3 regions of the Pseudomonas sp. P2S-1 genome follow, and region 2 is predicted to be linked to each of the others. Evidence: riboswitches for the same ligand, from Rfam matches in the RefSeq annotation. Region 2 holds a riboswitch; each other region holds the start of a gene.

Region 1 (5,727 bases), 1.5 Mb from region 2:
GATATGGAGCGCAACTACCAGCGCATCCTCGAGCAGTTCGGCGACGAGAAGCTGCAGACACTGCTGGGTTTGCTGAACGAGCTGAAGAGCGTCAAGCCTTGATCGCAGGTTATTCGCGCAAGTAAAAAGTCCTACATATACTGTCGGGTATCCGCCACAGCCTGCTGTCGTCGGTCGGACTTCGACGTCTCGATGCCCGTTGTAGTGCCGTATCCGCAGTAGCCCGCACGCGAGGCGTTCTTGCAGACGCTAAGAGAGGCTATTGCAATGGATATCATCAGTCTGGTTGTGCAAGTCATCGCGGGTGTGATTGGCGGCAACGCGGCGGGGTTGAGCAAGGAGGGCATGGGCCCGGTGCTCAACAGTGTCCTTGGTGGGGTCGGTGGCGTGGTGGTGGGGCAGGTGCTGGCCCATCTGACCGGCGATCAGTCCCTGGCCCAGGCCGGCGCGGAAGGTTCCCTGGATATTCCAGCCATTATCAGCAGCGTGATCGGCGGTGGCGCCGGTGGTGCGGTGCTGACCTGGGTGGTGGGGTTCATCAAGAGCAAGATGCAGGCGCATTGATGTGAATTCGATGGCCTGATCGCTGGCAAGCCAGCTCCCACAGGGTTTGCGGTGCACACACTACCTGTGGGAGCTGGCTTGCCAGCGATGAGGCCATCAGCAACACCATAAGCTTCTAGTGTGCAGGACAGCCTTCGGCCTTCACCGTCCGCACCGTCGTCGCCGGATTCTTCACCAGCTTCTCCCCGACCCGCGCCGGTCGCGGTTGCAATTCACCCCCGCAATTCGGGCACTTGCCCTTCAGTTGATCGTCCGCGCAGCTACGGCAATAGGTGCACTCGAACGAGCAGATCATCGCGTCACGGCTGTCGCCCGGCAGTGCCGTGGCGCAGCATTCGCAGCAAGGACGAAGTTCCAGCATCGGGGGAAATCCTTTCTTGGGTGGTGGTCGTCCTAATGTGCAGGCACGGTGATAGCAATGCAATACGTCTCAAGGCCGGTACAGATGGGCATGCCCCGCCCGATACAGCGCCGATTCGCTGAAGCTGTCGCTGGCCAGCACCCGGCCCACCAGGATCAGCGCGGTACGCCGGAAGCCCTTGGCCGCCGTGAGCTCGACGATGTCGTCCAGTGTTCCCAGCACCCAGTCCTGATCCGGCCAGGTAGCCCGGTGCACCACGGCGATCGGGCAGTCACCGCCGTAATGCGGGCGTAGCTCCTCGACGATCCTTGGCAGATGGCGCACTCCCAGGTGTATCGCCATGGTCGTCTTGTGGCTGGCCAGGCTGGCCAGCGCTTCGCCCTCGGGCATCGGCGAGGAATCGGCGAAGCGGGTGAGGATCACGCTCTGGGCGATATCCGGCAGGGTCAGTTCGCAGCCGAGCAGGGCGGCGCTGGCCGCCGTGGCCGTGACCCCGGGGACGATCTCGTAGGGAATCTCCAGCTCGCGCAGGTGGCGGATCTGCTCGCCGATGGCGCCATACAGGCCGGGGTCGCCGCTGTGCACCCGGGCGATGTCCTGGCCCTTGGCATGGGCGGCGGCGATCACCTCGATGATCTGTTGCAGGTGCAGTTCGGCACTGTTGATCAGGGTCTCGGCGTTATGCCCGTCGAGCACGGCGGCGGGCACCAGCGAGCCGGCATAGATGATGACCGGGCACTGGCGAATCAGGCGCTGGCCCTTGACGGTGATCAGCTCCGGATCGCCGGGGCCGGCGCCGATGAAATAGACGGTCATGGGAGGTCTCTGGAAAACGGAAGGGCGGATTATCCGCCAGAAGCAGGGATCCAGGCCAATGCCAGGGTCATATCGTCGCGCACGATGCGCTCGACGCGCAGCTCGGCCAGCCCGCCGTCAAGCTGCTCGGCCAGGGCCAGGGCGCTGCTTTCCGCTACGCCATAACAGCCGCTGTGTTGAAAGGCGATGGCCGAGCGATGGCTCAGGCGCGGGGTATACGGGGCGAGTTGCACGGCATTGAAGAAGTGCAGGGGCAGGCCGAGATCGGCAGCCAGCTGCAGCAGGCCGGGTTCCTGGCGCTTGAGATCGATGCTGGCAAGAGCAACCAGCGCGGCGAAAGGCAGGTTGCGCGATTGCATCACATCCCGCAGCAGCCCGGCCAGCTCACTGGCCGGGGCACCACGGCGGCAGCCCAGCCCGGCGTACAACGCTGCCACGCCGGACGGGACGGCCATCAGGCGGACTGCCGCCGGTACAGCCAGGCGCTGATCAGGCCCAGGGCCAGCCAGAAACCGGCATTGGTCAGCAACGAAGCGACGATGAACTGCGATTCCAGGGCTTCCGGTGCCAGGCTTTCATGGACGTCCGGCTGCGGGGCGCCGATCACATGGGGAATCGCCAGCAGGATCAGGCCGGCGATTTTCAGCACCCAGTTGCCTGCAAACACTATCAACACCAGGCCGACAGCGGTGGCAGCGGCGGTGCCAACCCACCAGAACTGGCGCTGGGCCAGGTCGGCTGCGGCGGTACCCGGCAGCTCCGGTGGCAAGCCGAGGTTCGGCGCCAGGCAGAACACGGCGAAACCGCCCAGGCCCCAGAGTGCGCCGACCCCGACGCTGCCCGGATTGCGCAGGGTGTACATGGCCGCCAACAACAAGGCGAAGCCCACCGCGACCACCAGGTTGCCGCCGGTGGTGGACAGCACGCGCTGCCAGCCATCTTCCGGCGACCAGGCTTCGGCATCGTGGTGATGACCTTCGCCCGCTGCGGTCGCGCCGGCGTGCTCATGCTCATGGACCTCGGCCGGCGCCGAGTTCTCGTAGGTTTCCGCCTTGAGGATCAGCGGCGCGACCCAGAAGCTTTGCAGCAAGGTCAGCAGCACGGCCGCCAGCAGACCGGTAAAGCCCGCGGTGCGGGCAATGCGAGTGAACATGGGTCGGGCCTCAGTGGCAGGGGAAGGCGGCGCTGTGGCGGGTGTCGTGGGCGGCGTTGTGCACCGCTTCGATATGCGAGAAGCCGGCGAAGTAGACCAGGCACAGGCCCAGTACCGAAGCGCTGACGGCCGCGACGATGCGCTGGCTGAGGGTGGTGGAGGTGCTGCTGGCGTGGCTGGCGGTACTGATGACGGGCATGGCGCTTTCCTCTTGGTGTTGTTCGGGCAACAGGCAAGCGCGAAGAACGCCTGGATGCGGGGCACCCAGGCGTTGCAACGTCGCCCGCCCACCGCGGGTTTGGTCAAATCTGTCATGGGCCGGTCTCCGGGCTTGCAAGGGGCTGTTGGCCGAGGCGTCTCCTTCCCATGCCGGACTGCTGGCACAGTGGATCAGACGCTTTCCTTGCTTACCGTTGCGGGGGCAGCACCGGAATGACTGGACCTGACGATCACAGCGCACCGGTTTCCCGTTTCACCTTTTGTAATAAAAAAGGCACCCAAACGAATCGCGCTAGGTAATCACGCGCGTTGACATCCGTCAATACAGCGGTTGACCGGCTTCCGGGCACTGCGTAGCCTTGCCGGTTCGAGGTTCTCCGACGCGGGTCGGAGCTAAGACGGGAACGCGGCAAGCCGCGGCTGCCCCCGCAACTGTAAGTGCCGAGTCCATCGACCAGTGCCACTGCCGAGCATAAAAGGCGGGAAGGCGTCGATGGCGTCCCGAGGACACGGCGCAAGCCAGGAGACCTGCCTCGACCAGCTTCCACATTAACCGGGCGGGGTGATCCGGTGGCGAACGCGTCCAGACCGCACGGTTCCTGGCCTCCGTCCCCCATGCCCGCCATGCTGCCAAGGGCATCCGACATGAAAACACTGGCCAAACTCCCCGTTACCATCGTCACCGGCTTTCTCGGCTCGGGCAAAACCACCTTGCTCCGCCATATGCTGGACAACGCCAATGGCCGCCGCATCGCGGTCATCGTCAACGAATTCGGCGAACTGGGCATCGACGGCGAGATCCTCAAGCAATGCAGCATCGGCTGCACCGAGGAAGAGGCCAACGGGCGCGTCTACGAACTGGCCAACGGCTGCCTGTGCTGCACCGTACAGGAAGAGTTCTTCCCGGTGATGCGCGAACTGGTGGCGCGCCGTGGCGACCTGGACCAGATCCTCATCGAAACCAGCGGCCTGGCCTTGCCCAAACCACTGGTCCAGGCGTTCCAGTGGCCAGAAATCCGCAATGCCTGCACCGTCGACGCTGTGATCACCGTGGTCGACAGCCCGGCCGTGGCCGCCGGCACCTTCGCTGCCTTCCCCGACCAGGTCGATGCCCAGCGCAAGCTGGACCCGAACCTGGACCACGAATCGCCACTGCACGAGCTGTTCGCCGACCAGTTGGCCAGCGCCGACCTGGTGATCCTCAACAAGTGTGACCAGGTCGCCCCTGAAGCCCTGGCCGCCGTGCGCGCCGAGGTGGAAGAGGAGCTGCCGCCAGCGGTCAAGGTGGTCGAAGCCAGCAAGGGCGTGCTGCCGCTGGAAGTGCTGCTGGGCCTGGGTGCCGAGTCGGAGGCCCATATCGACGGCCGCCGCACCCACCACGATTCGCACCATGACGGCGACGATGACCACGACGATCACGACCACGACGCCTTCGACTCCATCTCCCTCGACCTGCCGGAAGCCGACGAAAGCCTGCTGCTGGATGCCCTGACCCAACTGGTCACCGACACCGGCATCCTGCGGGTCAAGGGTTTCGCGGCGATTCCGGGCAAGCCGATGCGCCTGCTGATCCAGGGCGTGGGGACCCGTTTCGACAAGCACTTCGACCGCGCCTGGCGCAGCGACGAAGCGCGCATCACCCGCCTGGTGCTGATCGGCCAGGACCTGGATGCCGCTGCTCTGGAAGCACGCCTGCGCGCTGCCCTGGGCGCCTGATCCATGCACCTGCTGCGGACCCAGCCCGGCGGCTTCGTGCCGGACGACAGCATTGCCGACCTCGGCCAGACCCCGGCCGAGCTGGTGATTCTCTGCAGCGGTGATTCGCACCTGGCGCTGCTGGCGGAAACTGCCCGCGAGCTGCCGGAGGATTACCCCAGCCTGCGCCTGGCCAACCCCATGCAGGTGCAGAACCACGCCTCGGTCGACCTGTATGTCGACGAGGTGCTGCGCCATGCCAAGGTGATCCTGGTGTCGCTGCATGGCGGCATCGGCTATTGGCGCTATGGCGTCGAGCAACTGGTCGAGCTGGCGGCCCGTGGCGTGAAGCTGATCCTGGTGCCGGGTGACGACCGCCCGGACCCGGAGCTGAGCAGCCTGGGCAACGTCGCTGCCGAGCAGGCCGAGCGCCTCTGGCACTTCCTGCGCCAGGGCGGCAAGGCCAATGCCCTGAACCTGTTCAATTGCCTCGCCAATACCTGGCTGGGGCGCGATTACCGCTGGGACGAGCCACGGCAACTGCCGCGTACCAGCCTGTACCACCCGCGTCATGCCGAGGCCGGAATGGGCCACTGGCGCGCTGATTGGCATGTTGGGCGACCGGTCGTGCCGATCCTGTTCTACCGCTCCCATCTGCAGGCGGCGAACACTGGCTTTATCGATGTGTTCTGCGAGCGGCTGCAAGGCGCCGGGCTGAATCCGCTGCCGATCGCCGTGGCCAGCCTCAAGGAGGCCGGCTGCCTGGCCCAGGTCGAGGACTGGCTGGACGAAACCGCTGCCGCGCTGATCATCAACACTACCGGTTTCGCCCAGTCCAGCCCGGAACAGCCGCACCTGCGCCCGTTCCGCCGGGATATCCCGGTGCTGCAGGCGATCTGCGCCCAGGACAACGAACCCG
Region 2 (5,727 bases):
CCCGGCCGGCTTGCCTTCGGTACTGAACGGCACGAACAGCACCTTGTAGCCACTGTGCGGCTTGCGGTTCCACGAGCCGTGCTGGCCGATGAACGCGCCCTGGTCGAACGGCGGCGGCAGCGCCCCGGCTTCGGCGAAGGCCAGGCCCAGCGAGGCGGTATGCGGGCCCACCGCATAATCGGGGGCGATGGCCCGGGCCACCAGGTTCGGATCCTGATGCTCCACCCGCACATCCACATGCTGGCCGTAATAGCTGTAGGGCCAGCCATAGAAAGCCCCGTCCTGCACCGAGGTGATGTAGTCCGGCACCAGGTCGCTGCCGATCTCGTCGCGCTCGTTCACCGCCGTCCACAGCTTCCCGCTGTGAGGTTCCCAGGCGAGGCCGTTGGGATTGCGCAGGCCCGAGGCGAAGATCCGGTGCTGCCCGGTAGCCGGGTCCACCTCCCAGATCGCCGCCCGTTCCTTTTCCTTGTCCATGCCGTTCTCGGCAACATTGCTGTTGGAGCCGACGGTCACATACAGCTTCCTGCCGTCGGGGCTGGCGATGACGTTCTTGGTCCAGTGGTGGTTCAGCGGCCCTCCCGGCAGCTCGCTGACCGGCTCGCCCGGGCCATTAAGCGAGGTGGCGCCTTCCTGGTACTTGAAGCGCAGCAGGCGATCGGTGTCGGCCACATACAGGTCATTGCCGACCAGGGTCATGCCGAACGGCGAGTTGAGGTCCTTGAGGAACACCGTGCGGGTTTCCGCCACGCCATCCTTGTCGGCATCGCGCAGCAGGGTGATGCGGTTGGGGCTAGGTACGCCAGCGCCGGCCTTGGCCATGACCTTCTTCATCACCCAGCCACGGATGCCCTTGCCGTCGTCGGGTTTCTCCGGTGCGTTGGTTTCCGCGACCAGTACGTCGCCATTGGGCAGCACATAGAGCCAGCGCGGGTGATCCAGGCCACCGGCGAAGGCGACCACCTGGGTGCCCTGGGCCGCCTTGGGCTTGCCGCCATCGGGCCAGCCGACGGCGGGGGCGATGTTCACCGTGGGGATCAGGGTTTTGTTCGGTTCCGGCAGTTGCGGCGACGGGCCGCTGCCGTCGGTGACCTGGAGCCGGGCGGATTCGCCGCAGGCAGTCAGGCCGGTGGTGATGGCCAGCAAGATGGCAAGGCGCAGGGTGGGCATGGTCTGACTCCTTGGGATAGGTCCTAAAGAGTCAGAGGTGACGGGGGCGAGGGAGGTTCAGTCAGCTTCAAGCTATAAGCCTTAAGCTGCAAGAAAAGGCGCCGCTGCTCTTGCTTGCAGCTTATGACTTGCAGCTTGCGGCTGAACTCACGCCTGCTTCAGCAACAGCGCAACCCCGGGATAATACTGCCCCACCTCATCATGCAACTTCCGATACCCATACGGAAAACACCAGGCAATGGCACAGGCCGTATGCTTCTGCAGATCATCCACCAGGTCCTGCAGCTCTTCCGGGCTGGCATGCTGGCCCAGCTTGCACGGGCTGGCGAACAGCGCCGCGACCTTCAACTGGCTCGGATAGGCAATGGCCTTCGCCGCCTGCACCGTCTCCTGCAAGGCCCCGCTCAGATCAAGCCGTCCGACCTTCGGCCAGCGCTGCCCGGCATGCAGGTAAGCTGATTCATCCTTGCTGGCGATCAACAGATCGCAGCGCGCGCCCCGTTCGCCTTCGTCCCGCTGCTTCTTGCTCTGGTAACCCTGCAGGGTCACCAGTTCGGCCTGCCACAGCGCTGCCGACAGCATTCCGATGTTGCCCTGCACCCCTTGCCAGTGCGGACCCTCGTTGTCACCCAGGGTCTGGTTGAAGCGTTCGATGCATTCGCTCCAGCGCTCCAGCGCCGGCCGCAGGAACTCAAGACGGGGGTTGTTGATGATCAGACCTTGCATGCTGCTCTCCTTCGTAATTGTTGTACGAGCTACAGCGACAGCGTTGAATCATGTCAATGTGATATCACTCGTTTGGAGTGTGGCACAACGTGAAAGTTGCGCCGTTGGCCGCAATGTGACGGCGGTCTCCAATTGACGCTCCGGGCCCAACCCTCTAACCTTCGCGACTTGTTTCAGGTGCCCCGTGACTGCAAGGTCGACCGGGTGAAACAGGGAAGCCGGTGCGATTCCGGCGCTGCCCCCGCAACGGTAAATCGAGTCAAGACTGTGCACGGCCACTGGGTGTCGAAACCCGGGAAGGCGCCCGGTCAGGATCGCCCGGCGATCCGCTCGTTAGCCCGGAGACCGGCCTGCAAACTGTCAACGGCACCACGGCGGGTGGTGCGCGGTTCTCCGGGCCCTGGCGTCCGGTGCCTGCGCTTCCCTCCGTGCCCCCATCCCCTCAGCTGTCGCCGCCCTGCGACAGTGGCCCGCGGAGACCCCCGATGAGCGAATCCCCCGAACGTGACGAACGCCACCTGGCGCGCATGCAGCGCAAGAAGGCGGTGATCGACGAGCGTATCGCCAATTCCCCCAACGAATGCGGCCTGCTGCTGGTGCTCAGCGGCAACGGCAAGGGCAAGAGCAGTTCGGCCTTCGGCATGCTCGCCCGGGCCCTCGGCCATGGCATGCACTGCGGCGTGGTGCAGTTCATCAAGGGCCGCAATGCCACCGGGGAAGAACTGTTCTTCCGCCGCTTCCCCGAGGAAGTGCGCTACCACGTGATGGGCGAGGGCTTCACCTGGGAAACCCAGGACCGCCAGCGTGATATCGCCGCTGCCGAAGCCGCCTGGGAGGTTTCCCGTGAGTTGCTGCGCGACCCGGGCATCGGCTTCGTCGTCCTCGACGAGCTGAACATCGCCCTCAAGCACGGCTACCTCGACCTCGATACCGTCCTCGCCGACCTCCAGGCCCGTCCGCCGATGCAACATGTCATCGTCACCGGTCGCGGCGCCAAGGACGAGATGATCGAACTGGCCGACACCGTCACCGAGATGGGCATGATCAAGCACGCTTTCCAGGCCGGCATCCGTGCCCAGAAGGGCGTCGAACTATGAGCGACACCCGGCATTGCCCGGCGGTGCTGATCGCCGCGCCGGCCTCCGGCCAGGGCAAGACCACCGTGACCGCCGCCCTGGCCCGCCTGCACCGCAACCAGGGGCGCAAGGTCCGTGTGTTCAAGTGCGGCCCGGACTTTCTCGACCCGATGATCCTCGAACGCGCCAGCGGCGCGCCGGTGTACCAGCTCGACCTGTGGATGGTCGGCGTCGAGGAAAGCCGTCGCCTGCTCTGGGAAGCGGCCGGCGAGGCCGACCTGATCCTGATCGAGGGCGTGATGGGCCTGTTCGACGGCACCCCGTCCAGCGCCGACCTGGCCCGTCACTTCGGCGTGCCGGTGCTGGCGGTGATCGACGGCACCGCCATGGCCCAGACCTTCGGCGCCCTGGCCCTGGGGCTGGCGCGCTACCAGGCGGACCTGCCCTTTGCCGGCGTACTGGCCAACCGGGTTGGCTCGTTGCGCCACGCACAACTGCTGGAAGGCAGCCTGACCGAGGGGCTGCGCTGGTATGGCGGGCTCTCCCGCGAGACCGGGATCGAACTGCCAAGCCGCCATCTCGGCCTGGTCCAGGCCAGCGAACTGACCGACCTCGACCTGCGTCTCGACGCTGCGGCCATGGCCCTGGGCGATAGCTGCCAGTCCTCCCTGCCGCCGCCAGTGGCCTTCGAGCCGCCTGCACCCCGCCATATCGAGCGCAAGCTGGAAGGCGTGCACATCGCCGTGGCCCGTGACGAGGCCTGCGCCTTCACCTACGGCGCCAGCCTCGACCTGCTGCGCGAGATGGGCGCCGAGCTGAGCTTCTTCTCGCCGATCCACGACCAGGAACTGCCAGACGCCGACAGCCTGTACCTGCCCGGCGGCTATCCGGAACTGCATCACCATGCATTGGCGGCCAATACGCCGATGCTGGAAGCGATTCGCGCCCATCACCAGGCCGGCAAACCGTTGCTGGCCGAGTGCGGCGGCATGCTCTACCTGCTCGATGCCCTGACCGATGTCGCCGGGGAACGCGCCGAACTGGCCGGCTTGCTGCCGGGCGAAGCGACCATGCAGAAGCGCCTGGCGGCACTCGCCCTGCAATCGGTCGAACTGCCGGAAGGCACCCTGCGCGGCCACACCTACCACCATTCCCTGACCAGCACCGAGTTGGAGCCCATCGCCCGTGGCGTGAGCCCCAACGGCGGACGTGGCGCGGAAGCGGTATACCGCATCGGCCGCCTGACCGCCTCCTACGTGCATTTCTATTTCCCGTCCAACCCAGACGCGATGGCGGCGCTGCTGGCGCCATGAGCGAACATGCCTACAGCGAAGCCGAGCGCGCGGCGATCTACCGCGCCATCGGCGAACGCCGTGACATGCGCCACTTCAGCGGCGGCGAGGTGGCGCCCGAGCTGCTGGCGCGGCTGCTGGAAGCGGCGCACCAGGCACCCAGCGTCGGCCTGATGCAGCCCTGGCGCTTTATCCGCATTACCCGGCGCGAGCTGCGCCAGCGTATCCAGGCCCTGGTCGAGGACGAACGCCAGCGCACCGCCGAAGCCCTCGGCCAGCGTTCCGACGAATTCATGCAACTCAAGGTCGAAGGCATCAACGACTGCGCCGAAGTGCTGGTGGCGGCGCTGATGGACAAGCGCGACGTGCATATCTTCGGCCGTCGCACCCTGCCGGAAATGGACCTGGCCTCGTTGTCCTGCGCGATCCAGAATCTCTGGCTGGCGGCCCGGGCCGAAGGGCTGGGCCTGGGCTGGGTGTCGCTGTTCGATCCGCAGGCCCTGGCCGATCTGCTGCACATGCCCGCCGGGGCCAAGCCGCTGGCGATTCTCTGTCTCGGCCCGGTCCACGCGTTCTACCCGGCGCCGATGCTCGCGCTGGAAGGCTGGACCACGCCACGGCCGCTGGCCGACATGCTCTACGAAAACCAATGGGGAGAAGCCGAATGAGTGTGGCCTTGCTGACCGTGGCCGGGGTGGCGCTGGATGCGCTGCTGGGCGAGCCGCGGCGCTGGCATCCGCTGGTGGCCTTCGGCCGTTTTGCCGGGCGCCTGGAACAGCGCTTCAATTCCGGCGGGCGCGGCTGGCGCAGTCATGGGGTGACCGCCTGGTTCCTGGCGGTGATTCCGTTGACCCTGCTGGCGACGGCGTTGTCCTGGCTGCCCTACATCGGCTGGCTGGTGGAGATTCTCGCGCTGTACTGCGCCCTGGGCCTGCGCAGCCTTGGCGAACATGTGCAGCCGGTGGCCGACGCCTTGCGCGGCGGCGACCTGGACGAGGCGCGCAAGCGGGTCGGCTATCTGGTCAGCCGGGAAACCGCCGAACTGGATGAGACGGCCGTGGCCCGGGCCGCCACCGAATCGGTACTGGAGAATGGCAGCGATGCGGTCTTCGCCGCGCTGTTCTGGTTTGTCATCGCGGGGGCGCCGGGCGTCGTGCTCTATCGCCTGAGCAATACCCTGGATGCCATGTGGGGTTATCGCAACGAACGCTTCGAGCGCTTCGGCTGGGCCGCGGCGCGGATCGACGACGTGCTCAACTACCTCCCGGCGCGCCTGGTGGCGCTGACCTACGCGCTGTTGGGCAATACCCGCCTGGCGCTGAAGTGCTGGCGTCAGCAGGGCCCGAAATGGGACAGCCCGAATGCAGGTCCCGTGATGGCATCCGGCGCGGGTGCCCTGGGTGTCGAACTGGGCGGCTCGGCGGTCTATCACGGCGAGCTGCACGAGCGCCCGCAACTGGGCG
Region 3 (5,727 bases), 3.0 Mb from region 2:
TCAGTAGCAGGGTGAGCCAGAGCGCGTGCTTCATGGATTGCTCCTGTTGAGCAGCAGGTTCTCGACCGGTTTGCCGTCGACCAGGTGTTCCCGGGCAAAGCGCCGGGCATCGTCGTGACTGGCGATGCGGTACCAGCAGCGATCCGGATAGACCGTGGCGATCGGCCCGAGATTGCACGGGAACTGGCAATGGGTGCGGGTCAGCAGCACGCCGTCCCTGGTCTCGATCCGGTCGGCGGCGAGCAGCTCGTTGCGTACCGTCTTCCACACCTTCAGCGCCCCGCGCAAGGTGCAGCGCGGGCCGGTGCAGAGCATGACGTGACGGGCATGCTCGGGGATATGCGACCAGTCGGGGTGGGTGGGGATGTCCTGTTCGTTCATGGTGTGTCCTTGGTAAAGCATCGCTGGCAAGCCAGCTCCCACAGGTTCAGCACAAAGCTTGAGACCTGTGCAGTACCTGTGGGAGCTGGCTTGCCAGCGATGAGGCCATCAGTTACAGCACAAGGTCAGAAGCTGTAGGTGTACCGCGCTTCAGCCGTAAACGGCCGCCCCAGGTTCCCGACCCGCCGCGACCCGCTGTCCATGCTGGTGGTGTAATCCCGGTCCAGCAGGTTCTCCAGCAGCAGCGCCAGGCGATGCTGGCGCCGGGCATCCAGGTACCGGTAGGCATCGGCATCCACCACGCTGTAGTGCCCGTAGTCGATATCCCGCGGGCTGACCACGCTGCCGATGTAACGAATCGCCGCACCGGCACCCCACATACGATCGGCGGACTCATAGCCGACCCGGCTGCGAGCGAAGAAGCCGGGAATGTTGTTGATGGTGGCGCCGTTACGCGATTCGCTCAGGTTGCGGGTCATGTCCGCCTGCACCTGCCAGCGGTCACTGAGCTGTACCTTGCCGTCGAGTTCGAAGCCACGCACGGTGATCTCGCCGTCGCCGTTGACCCACTGGGTGTCGACGAGGGTGATCAGGTCCTCGATGCGTCGATGGAACAGCGTACCGCTGACATTCCACGGCTGGCCGTTGAGCAGGTTGCTGTAGTCCAGGCCCAGCTCGGCGTTGCGGCTTTTCTCCGGTTTGAGGTTGGGGTTGCCCATCTCGTCGCCGGGCTCGTTGACATACAACTGCTCGGCATTGGGCAGCTTGTAGGCCGAGCCGAACTGGCCACGCAGCTTGAGGTTGTCGGTCAGATCGTAGAGCGAGGTGATCATCCCCACGGTGGCGCTGTCGCCACTGCTCAGGTGCTCGCGGCGCACGCCGATGCTCGGGTGCCAGTCGGGCAGGGCGGCGATCTCGGGGCGCAGTTGCAGGTACAGGGCATGGGCCTCGGCCTGGTTCTGGTCGATCTTCAGCACATCGTCCTTGCCCTTGAACCACTGGTTGTCGCTGCCGAACACCAGGGTGTGGCCGCCGGGCAGCACGGCCTCGCCCTCGGCCTGCACGCCCCAGTCGCTGAAACCCCAGTAGTCGTTGTGGTTGAGCACGCGCGGCGTGCCATCGGCGTTGTTGTAGACCCGGTTGTAATTCGTGTCCCAGTCGTTCATGTGACCTTTGACGAAGTAACTGAAACGCTCGTTCAGATGCTGCTGGAAGGTGGCCGTGGCGATCTGCTGGACGCGGTCGTTGGTGGTGTTGCGGTTGGCGTCGGGGCGCAGGAAGTCGAGGCTGGCGGCGCTGTACTGGTAGAACAGCTCCAGGCGGCTATCATCGCCGAAGCCCTGGGTGGCCTTGGCCCCGAAGGTGTTGACCTCGTAGCCGCGCTTGCGGTCGCTGACCGTCGCGGTGATGTCGCTGCTGTGGTACGGCTGGTAGCCCTCGGAGATGTTGTGGCTGACATAGGCCAGCAGGCCCAGGTCACCGAAGCCGTTGCTGAAGATCCGTTCGATGCGCGCATCGCCATTGCGCCCGGCGAAGCTGTCCACGCCCAGGTTGACCTGGCCCGACGCATCCCGGGACTGGGCGTTGCGGGTGACGATATTGATCACCCCGGATACTGCCTGGGTGCCGAACAACAGGCTCTGGCCGCCCTTGAGCACTTCGATGCGCTCGATGGCGGCGGCTGGCAGGGTGTCGATGTAGATGCCGCCATAGAGACGGTTATTCAGGCGCACGCCGTCGAGCAGGATCAGGGTGTCGTCGTTGCGTCCGCCCAGCAGCGAGTAGGTGCCGTAGTCGAAGGGGCCTTGCTTGGGCGCGACATACAGGCCCGGGACGAACATCTGCAGAACCCGGGTGATATCGGCGCTGGGGCCGGCGCGTTCGATCTGCTCGCGCTCCACCACTTCGACCTTGCTGCCGTAGCGGGCCATCTGCGCGATGGTATTGGACTCCACTGGTGGCGCCGAGACGAACTGTCGCTCCAGTTCCAGGGTTTGCGCGAACGCGAGGGTATTGCCGCCCAGCAGGCAGCCAATCAAGGAGAGATAACGTGTATTCACTGACTTCTCGAAAAGGAATTTTCGGGAAGCGCACAGGAGGGAGCTGGCGAGCGCGCGCCAGACTACCGGCTCGTGCCCGCCCACCGCAGGTTTGCCAAATGACTGACGCATCCGTTCTTCAGTCGTGATGCTTCAGGCCGGTCTCCGGGCTTGCGAGTCTCGAAGCCATTCGCCTTCCCATGCGTCCTGCGCACAGTGGCTCTGTTGAAGGCTTCACTCGCTTACCGTTGCGGGGGCAGCGCCGGACTTGTCATCTAAGACTCACCGGCTTCCCGTTTCACCTGCCGCGCGGCGGCGGCAGACACCTGAAACGGGCGGCATCTGACCATTGGGGTGACCGTTCGTCAACCTCTCCGGGTGGGGAGCGGCAAGCTGCAAGCTGCAAGCGACAAGAAAAAGCGGGGCGGGGGAGGTTTTAAGATGGGAGGCTGCAAGAAAAGGCTGGTACACCACGGTCTGCCTTTTCTTGCAGCTTAAAGCTTAAAACTTAAAGCTTGGGACTGCGCGTTACTTATGCAGCTCTTCCGCCGCATACAAGGTGTTTTCCAGCAGGCAGGCACGGGTCATCGGGCCAACGCCGCCCGGTACCGGGGTGATCCAGCCGGCGCGGGGCAGGGCGGTCTCGTAGACCACGTCGCCGACCAGCTTGCCGTCTGCCTGGCGGTTGATGCCGACGTCGATGACGATGGCGCCTTCCTTGATCCACTCACCTTTCACCAGGCCCGGCTTGCCGGCGGCGACCACCACCAGGTCGGCACGGCCGACATGGCCGGCGAGGTCCTGGGTGAAACGGTGGGTGACGGTGACGGTGCAGCCGGCCAGCAGCAGTTCCATGGCCATCGGGCGACCGACGATGTTGGAGGCGCCGACGACCACGGCGTTCATGCCGTACAGGTCCTGGCCGGTGCTTTGCAGCAGGGTCATGATGCCTTTCGGAGTGCACGGGCGCAGCAGCGGGATGCGCTGGGCCAGGCGGCCGATGTTGTACGGGTGGAAACCGTCGACGTCCTTGTCCGGGCGGATGCGCTCCAGCAGCAGGGAGGCGTCGAGGTGGGCCGGCAGCGGCAGTTGCAGGAGGATGCCGTCGATGTCCGCGTCATTGTTGAGGCGATCGATCAGGTCGGTCAGTTCCTGCTGGCTGGTGCTGCTGGGCAGGTCGAAGGCTTGCGAGATGAAACCGACTTCCTCGCAGTCCTTGCGTTTGTGCGAAACGTAGACTTGGGACGCCGGGTCGGTGCCAACCAGGATCACCGCCAGGCCGGGGGTGCGCAGACCTTGCTGGCGACGTTCAACGACACGTTGGGCGATCTGCTGGCGCAGGCTGGCGGCGATCGCCTTGCCGTCGATAAGTTGTGCAGTCATGACGGGTGATTAACCATCGAGAGAAAAAAAGAGCGCGCATTCTCGCATGAGCCGCGCGCAGGGCAAAGGCGCTTGGTCCGGCAATTGCCCTAAGCCCTTCAATAAAATGAATTTTTTTGAAAAACATGTTGACGCTCCAAAAGGGCGTCTATAAGATGCGCCTCACTTGTCGGGCAGGGCCTAGCACTGGTTAGCAAGGTCGGGCAGAATGAGCGGATTTGGCTTGTTCGGTACGGCTAACGTTAATTTGTAATCGCAAGCGAAAGCAGATTAAATATGCGCCCGTAGCTCAGCTGGATAGAGCATCCGCCTTCTAAGCGGATGGTCGCAGGTTCGAGTCCTGCCGGGTGCGCCAATCAAGGCAGCTTTGGCACAAGTAAAAAGCAGCATGCAATATGGTGGACGTAGCTCAGTTGGTAGAGCGCAGGATTGTGATTCCTGTGGTCGAGGGTTCGATTCCCTTCGTCCACCCCATATTCCAGAAGGCGCCTGATGAAAGTCTGGCGCCTTTGCTTTAAATGCTTCACGCGGACGTGGTGAAATTGGTAGACACACTGGATTTAGGTTCCAGCGGCGCAAGCTGTAAGAGTTCGAGTCTCTTCGTCCGCACCATCTAAGCGTCTGTTTTCAAAGGGTTTTCTCCCGGCGACTCTCAAAATGGGAGCAGGTTGGGAACACTTTGGGAACCGCAGCAAGAAAAAAGGCAGCCTTCATGGCTGCCTTTTGCGTTTGCGGACCGCGGCCATCAGAGCCGCAGCGCATGTTCCAGCATGCCGATCATGTCCGGCCCGTCCTGGTGAATCCATTTCCCGTAGTGTTTCCAGATCATCGCCGTCGAGGTGTGCCCCATCTGGTCGGCAATCCAGTCCAGCGGAACCACGCCGGTGCTCAGCGTCTGGCTGGCATAGGTATGCCGGCAGTTGTTCGGGCCGCGGTACCGCACCCCCACATTTTCCAGATGCGCACGCCACCAGGTCTTCACCAGGACATCGGAACTCGTCCAGGCGGCGTTGGTGGTGGTCTTGTGGAAGATGAAACGCACCTTCTGCTGCTTGACCGTCCTGTTGTCGCGATCGGTAACGTCGACGGTGACCAGCGACTGGCCCCTGGTGAAGCGGATCTGTGATCGCAGCGCTTCCAGGGCGGGCTTGATCAAACGCACCTCCCGGGTAGATCGGCGGTTCTTGGTCACCCGGTAGTTGCTGCGCACCTGCGATCGACGGAATTTCACCGCGCCAGTGTCCAGGTCGACGTCCTCCCAGGCCAGGGCGATCGCCTCCGATACCCGTGCACCGGTCCAGATCATGAACTGGATCAGGTTGATCTCCTGTTGGTGATCGGGATCGCCGCCCAGGATGAGATCGATCTCGCTCCGTTCGAATGGATCGGGGTCGTCGGCGTCGGGGAGACGGACGGTGATTCCCTCGGTGGGGTCGTGGGCAGATTTGTTCCTGGTGCGGTACAGCGTGAAGATCTGCCGGACGATGCTCAGGATCTCCCGGACCGTCTTGTTGTGAAGCACAGGCATCAGCGTCTTCTGGATCCAGGTCTGCAGATCGAGGTGGTCGATCTGGTCGGCCTGGCGGTGTCCCCACATCGGCCGGATGTGGTTCTTCACCTTGCTGGCGTAGGCCAGGAAGCCCGATGTGGCCATCTCGTTGCGTTTGATGTCCAGCCACAGGTCGATGAAGTGGCCGAAGGTGTTGCTCTGCACCCGGGGCGAGTCAGGGAAGTGGCGGGCGTAGCTGAATGTCCCGGATTGGATCTCGTAGTTGATGATCCCGACCAGGCGTTCGGCGTTGGCCACGCTGGCGGGGGAGGCGTCGCCGGGGATGGATTCCCGACACAGTTCGCCCTGGTAACGGAAATACACGCGGACACGATTGCCGCGGACTTCTACTCCATCAGCCATTGGATTTTCACT

Evidence for each region. Region 2 has a riboswitch for cobalamin ahead of cobO (cob(I)yrinic acid a,c-diamide adenosyltransferase). Riboswitches for the same ligand answer to the same signal wherever they lie in the genome.
Region 1: it holds a riboswitch for cobalamin, as region 2 does, so the genes downstream of both, AC2CQI_RS06825 (CbtB domain-containing protein) here and cobO (cob(I)yrinic acid a,c-diamide adenosyltransferase) in region 2, are expected to answer to the same signal.
Region 3: it holds a riboswitch for cobalamin, as region 2 does, so the genes downstream of both, AC2CQI_RS00205 (TonB-dependent receptor plug domain-containing protein) here and cobO (cob(I)yrinic acid a,c-diamide adenosyltransferase) in region 2, are expected to answer to the same signal.

The regions. Positions count from the first base shown of each region.
Region 1 is NZ_CM170068.1:1,529,828-1,535,554, reverse strand. Features, by position in the region: gene hpaR (homoprotocatechuate degradation operon regulator HpaR) at 1-102, shown strand, start outside; gene AC2CQI_RS06850 (hypothetical protein) at 268-564, shown strand; gene AC2CQI_RS06845 (DUF1272 domain-containing protein) at 680-925, opposite strand; gene cobM (precorrin-4 C(11)-methyltransferase) at 995-1,741, opposite strand; gene AC2CQI_RS06835 (cobalamin biosynthesis protein) at 1,771-2,196, opposite strand; gene AC2CQI_RS06830 (CbtA family protein) at 2,196-2,894, opposite strand; gene AC2CQI_RS06825 (CbtB domain-containing protein) at 2,905-3,093, opposite strand; cobalamin riboswitch at 3,194-3,410, opposite strand; cobalamin riboswitch at 3,467-3,663, shown strand; gene cobW (cobalamin biosynthesis protein CobW) at 3,759-4,829, shown strand; gene cobN (cobaltochelatase subunit CobN) at 4,833-5,727, shown strand, end outside.
Region 2 is NZ_CM170068.1:3,043,600-3,049,326, reverse strand. Features, by position in the region: gene AC2CQI_RS13360 (PQQ-dependent sugar dehydrogenase) at 1-1,170, opposite strand, end outside; gene AC2CQI_RS13355 (hypothetical protein) at 1,318-1,896, opposite strand; cobalamin riboswitch at 2,055-2,264, shown strand; gene cobO (cob(I)yrinic acid a,c-diamide adenosyltransferase) at 2,382-2,993, shown strand; gene AC2CQI_RS13345 (cobyrinic acid a,c-diamide synthase CobB) at 2,990-4,285, shown strand; gene bluB (5,6-dimethylbenzimidazole synthase) at 4,282-4,932, shown strand; gene cbiB (adenosylcobinamide-phosphate synthase CbiB) at 4,929-5,727, shown strand, end outside.
Region 3 is NZ_CM170068.1:52,687-58,413, forward strand. Features, by position in the region: gene AC2CQI_RS00195 (ABC transporter substrate-binding protein) at 1-34, opposite strand, end outside; gene AC2CQI_RS00200 ((2Fe-2S) ferredoxin domain-containing protein) at 31-381, opposite strand; gene AC2CQI_RS00205 (TonB-dependent receptor plug domain-containing protein) at 507-2,441, opposite strand; cobalamin riboswitch at 2,560-2,765, opposite strand; gene folD (bifunctional methylenetetrahydrofolate dehydrogenase/methenyltetrahydrofolate cyclohydrolase FolD) at 2,949-3,803, opposite strand; tRNA gene AC2CQI_RS00215 (tRNA-Arg) at 4,082-4,158, shown strand; tRNA gene AC2CQI_RS00220 (tRNA-His) at 4,202-4,277, shown strand; tRNA gene AC2CQI_RS00225 (tRNA-Leu) at 4,331-4,415, shown strand; gene AC2CQI_RS00230 (Arm DNA-binding domain-containing protein) at 4,549-5,715, opposite strand.